Regions from separate parts of the Paenibacillus sp. V4I7 genome, predicted to be linked through region 2. Evidence: riboswitches for the same ligand, from Rfam matches in the RefSeq annotation. Region 2 holds a riboswitch; the other holds the start of a gene.

Region 1 (2,477 bases), 840 kb from region 2:
CCCAGTACGCAGAAAAAGAAGAGGGGTCCCCTCTTCTTTCGCCCAGGTCGTCACCTGGCAACGTATATATGACATTCTTCCCTCTGAAACAGACGTTTACACGTTAATTTTCAGACGGCTTTTTCGGTCCTACCACATACACGGTGTACCCTTGCTTCGTCCCGAATTTATTGGCATAACCATGATCTTCAAAGTAGACATCAATCATTTGACCTTTCACACCGCTGCCAATATCTTCAGCACGGCGGAAGCCAATGCCCTCGATGAATACCCACCATCCGAGCGGGATGACTTTTGGATCAACAGCAATCGTTCTGCCTTCTGACACCGTAGTCCCTGTATAGGTTTTACCGTAACCAGGTGATCCTTCGGATTTACCTGTGGATGCAACGCCTGCTGAATACGCAGTTAACTTCACATTCTTCAGGATTTGTTTATAACCAAAGGTAACACCGTTCTTCGAAACCTCATCCACACTAGGTGATGAAGACGAGAGAACAACCACAGGGTTTTTCGTACCTACGGACACAACTTTATTAATACTTTCTGTTTGTACTTCTTCACCCACAACTGCTTCCGCGACTAAAACACCATCTTCGAAAGTCTTTTCTTTCTTCTTCAAGAGTACGCCCTCTTTACCTTCTTGGACGACTTGCTCTTTGCCTTTGAGTAGCGATGCGTCGCTCTTCTTTTCCGTATCGAACGCAATCGGCTCAGTTACTTCCTCCGTCTCTTTTTTTACACGAACGATTTTGATTTCATCGCCCGAGCTCAGAGAGGCTGTCGGTTCGGGAGTTAAACGATCGTGCTCCCCAAGTGCAATATGTAAACGTTGCAATGCACTTTCTACCGTTCTTGCAGTTGTGTAAACAGTGGTGGTCTTTCCATCAGCAGTCAATTGAATCGGTGAGGCATGTTCGATGACAATTTTGTCTCCACCCTTGATTGTTGTCGTTGGCGCAGTAGAAATTTCATCGTGTTCACCAATCTTTATGGCTTGTTCATCCAGTAGGCGTTGCAGGACCCATTGCTTCGTATGCACAACGGTTTCTTGTCCATTCACAACCACGGATACGCTCTTGGTAGCCGTACCGTACAACAACACCAAAAACATGAAAGTCATTGCGATTGAAATTATGGCTAAGCTTAAAATCAAACGCAAGTTTTCATGCTTCCATCGCAATGCGAAGGACATGCTGGATGATCGTTTTACATGGGTCTCGCTAATAGAGATACTGCCCACTTCTTCGGTCCTCCTTCAAAGCCTCGCCGCCAGGTTACAGCATGATTAGATTTGACGCGACTAAGGTTTTTTAGTTTAACTTAACGTGTTCGCCATCAGCAGTACGGTGCTAAACCGCTGCCTTCTGGTCGTCCCACACCAGTTTGCCTATTCAACATTCATATGAATTCCGGGCAAATATTAGTCGTCCGAAATGTGTATAGCCCTTTATGAAGACAAAAAGCCAGCAAGAAGAGGACTCTTCTCGCTGGCTTAGTTTGTATAGTAAAATACACAAATAGCACGCACGACAATCGTTACCTCTCTTACGCTTACGAGGTTAGCTGACGGATTCGGACGTGAGAGTCGCCCTACTAAGAGCATACGAAGTATACTCAAAGATTCACCCCTGTTACTCACTCTGTTCACTCAAGAAGCACGCTTCTTCAGCTTACAGTGGTTCCCCCGTTCCCATAAATGGAACTCAGCGAATGGAAAAATGGCAAATTGGTTATTAAGTTATTATGAAAAGTATATTACGCTGTTAATCTTAACCTGTAAAGGGATTAACACCTACTAAAAAGGGCTAAATCGACTAAAATTCGCTTAAATGAACAATTAAATAGCTCTATTTCTACTTATATCTCACTTTAACGTACGTATACTAACTCTTTTCAACTTTTCACCCCAAAACTAGGCTTAAATTACAAATTTGTTTATAATGTTCGTATAGGAAAGTGATTCATAAATACCAATAATTTGCTAATCAGGGAGGCAATGAGATGGGCTCCATTCTACAAGTTGACTCTTTATATGGGGGATATTTACCAAAAAAACCCGTTCTTCATGACCTAACCTTTTCTATCCGTCAAGGTGAAATGATGGGTCTGATCGGACTTAATGGCGCGGGTAAAAGTACGACGATCAAAAACATTCTCGGCCTTCTTCAACCGCAAAAAGGATCCATTCGAATTAACGGTCTGACTTTAGCTGAAAATCCTTTGTCCTATCGTGCTACATACGCTTATGTACCCGAAAGCCCCGAGCTCTACGAAGAGCTTACGATCCGCGAACACCTTGAGCTAACCGCTATGGCCTACGGCTTGTCGAAGGACGACTATTTGGCTCGATCCAGCTCCCTTTTGGAGCAGTTTCAAATGAAGGACAAGCTGAACAGCTTCGCCAGTCATTTATCCAAAGGAATGAAACAGAAAGTCATGATTATGAACGCATTTCTGATCGAACCCTCGTTATA
Region 2 (2,477 bases):
CTAATTTTCGTAATTAACCAAAGCAGCAGTGGGGTTATGATAATAACAATCCACGCACCTTCGGAAAATTTAGTTATAGAAAATATGAGTAAAACAGCAAGAGATACGATCCCGCCAAAACCATTGATGAGCAGCTTTCCGATCCAACCTTTCACACGCTCTTTCAACCATTTACGAACCAAGCCGCCTTGCGCAAGTGTAAAAGATAAAAACACGCCTATCGCATATAGAGGAATGAGTGCATCTGTCTTACCTTTGAAACCAATAAGAAGAATACTGGCCAGTACGCCGAGTGTGATAATACCATAATGAAACGAAAGTCGGTCTCCTCGGAATGAGAACATACGCGGGAAGTTTTTATCCTGTGCCATAATGGATGCTAAGATTGGAAACCCGTTGAAGCTAGTATTGGCTGCCAAAACTAGAATAAGCATGGTACCGATTTGAGTTGCATAGTACATCGCTCCACGACCAAAAGCATGCTCTGTTACCATCGATAATACGGATGTATGACCATTAGGATCAGGTGCAATGCCATATCCCAAAGCTAAGATCGTTACTCCTCCAAACACGATAGCCAAAAGTGTCCCTAAGGATACTAACGTACGCTTCGCGTTTTTTACGGACGGTGTGCGGAAATGCGGCACGGCATCGGAGATGGCTTCGATCCCTGTCACGGCTGAACACCCGGAGGAAAATGCTTTTAAAAGGACGAATAACGTTAATGAGCTCGTCATTGAACTCGGAGCAAACGCAATAGGATGCGTATTCAATGATCCTGTCAGCATATCGTATATGCCTTTGCCCACTAGCAGTAATATACAAAGAATAAAAAAGTACGTTGGAATAGCGAAAATCGTACCTGATTCTGAAGTTCCTCGCAGATTAAGCCAAACCATGATCCATACAAGAATTAAAGTAATCGGAACAATATACGGCACCGCCGATGGAAAAGCTGACGTAATCGCCTGCACGCCGGCAGAGATTGAAACGGCAACGGTAAGTGTGTAGTCGATAAGCAGCGAAACTCCTGTCAATCTTCCCCATGCCATTCCTAGATTTTCTTTGGTAACCATATAGGCTCCGCCGCCTTGCGGATACGCCTCAATCACCTGTCGGTAGCTCAAAACAAGAAGCATAATCAAAGCGATAATGGATATCGCAATGGGCAAAGAGAACGCAAAAGCGGCAATCCCAACGGTCGCGAGTTCTAAAAGAATCTGCTCTGTCCCGTAGGAGACCGACGATAAGGCATCCGAGGATAGAATCGGCAGTCCTTTCCAAACCGGCAATTTTTCTGATTCAATTTCGCTGGATTTGAGCGGTTTGCCAAACATAATTTTTTTTAATGAATCGCTTGTCATTCGTGTTATTTCCTCCAATTAAACCTAGTCTCTGACTGAAAACTGCGTTTTAGGACGCAAAAAAACACAAGGATAGACCTTGTGTTTATACACATGTTCTCCTTCCCACGGTCGCTTACGAGGTTAGCTGTCGGGTTCGGGCCGCGAGAATCTGCCCTAAAAGGTACCCTACTGAAGCACCTTTACTCACCCCATGAATCTTATGGTTCCCCCGCTTTTCTAAATAAGAAAATTAAGCGAAATATTCAACTGTAACGTACGAGTTGAATACTACTCTCTTCTTGCAGCATAGTAAAGGATCGAAAAAACTTAAAAAGATAACTCCAACCACCACTTTCACTCAATAATTCGCTTACAATCATACGATTCATTGATTTTCTTCTGTTCTCTTATTACATCGTGGTTTTTTAAACATTTGTTAATGATCCGAGTTATTATTGGAGCAAAGTAAAGGAGAATATTGCATTATGATGGTAACTCTAACTCCTGTACAAGAAACAAATGAGGAACTGCATAATCATCTAACCATTCACTTCTGAGGGGTAAGGAATAAATTTCCGTTTTCCAAGGAAACCTACTTTCAGGTGATGACATGAATCTGACAGAAACAACGGATATAGCCAGACTTAAACTTCAATTTGAGTCAAATAGCGATTTTGTTATGGAACGAAAACAACTTTTGGATAAGGAAGTTGTATTTTGTTATTTTCGCCCCTTTGTTAACCTTTCACAAACGAATCAATTATTATCTTGGATGGAGTCCAGTCCAATCAGTGATTGGCTGCAACAAATAAGCCTATTTAATGGCAAATTAAACGCTTCTTACGACTTGCAGATGAGCAGCTTATTGGAAGGTAATTTAGTCATATACTTACTCGATAACCCTATAAGAAATTTTGTTATCAAGCCTGTTCCGTCAACGATTAGGAGAACGCTAAATGTTCCACAAAATGAAAACGTCATTGATTCTTCTTTTGTAGCATTTAATGAGGATTTGGACACCAATATGGCGTTGATCCGCGACGAGCTAAGATCCCCTACACTAACCATGAAAACCTTGATTTTGGGGACAAAACAACCAAAAAGAACGACCGTAACTTATTTATCAGACTC

What was found. A riboswitch is a leader RNA that binds a small molecule or an ion and turns the genes downstream of it on or off. The one in region 2 is predicted to bind cyclic di-AMP.
Region 1: it holds a riboswitch for cyclic di-AMP, as region 2 does, so the genes downstream of both, QFZ80_RS32975 (resuscitation-promoting factor) here and QFZ80_RS36975 (APC family permease) in region 2, are expected to answer to the same signal.

What each region holds. Positions count from the first base shown of each region.
Region 1 covers NZ_JAUSZD010000002.1:7,041,367-7,043,843, forward strand. The annotation lists gene QFZ80_RS32975 (resuscitation-promoting factor) at 104-1,243, opposite strand; cyclic di-AMP (ydaO/yuaA leader) riboswitch at 1,537-1,722, opposite strand; gene QFZ80_RS32980 (ABC transporter ATP-binding protein) at 2,005-2,477, shown strand, end outside.
Region 2 covers NZ_JAUSZD010000002.1:7,880,849-7,883,325, reverse strand. The annotation lists gene QFZ80_RS36975 (APC family permease) at 1-1,364, opposite strand, end outside; cyclic di-AMP (ydaO/yuaA leader) riboswitch at 1,462-1,613, opposite strand; gene QFZ80_RS36970 (spore germination protein) at 1,957-2,477, shown strand, end outside.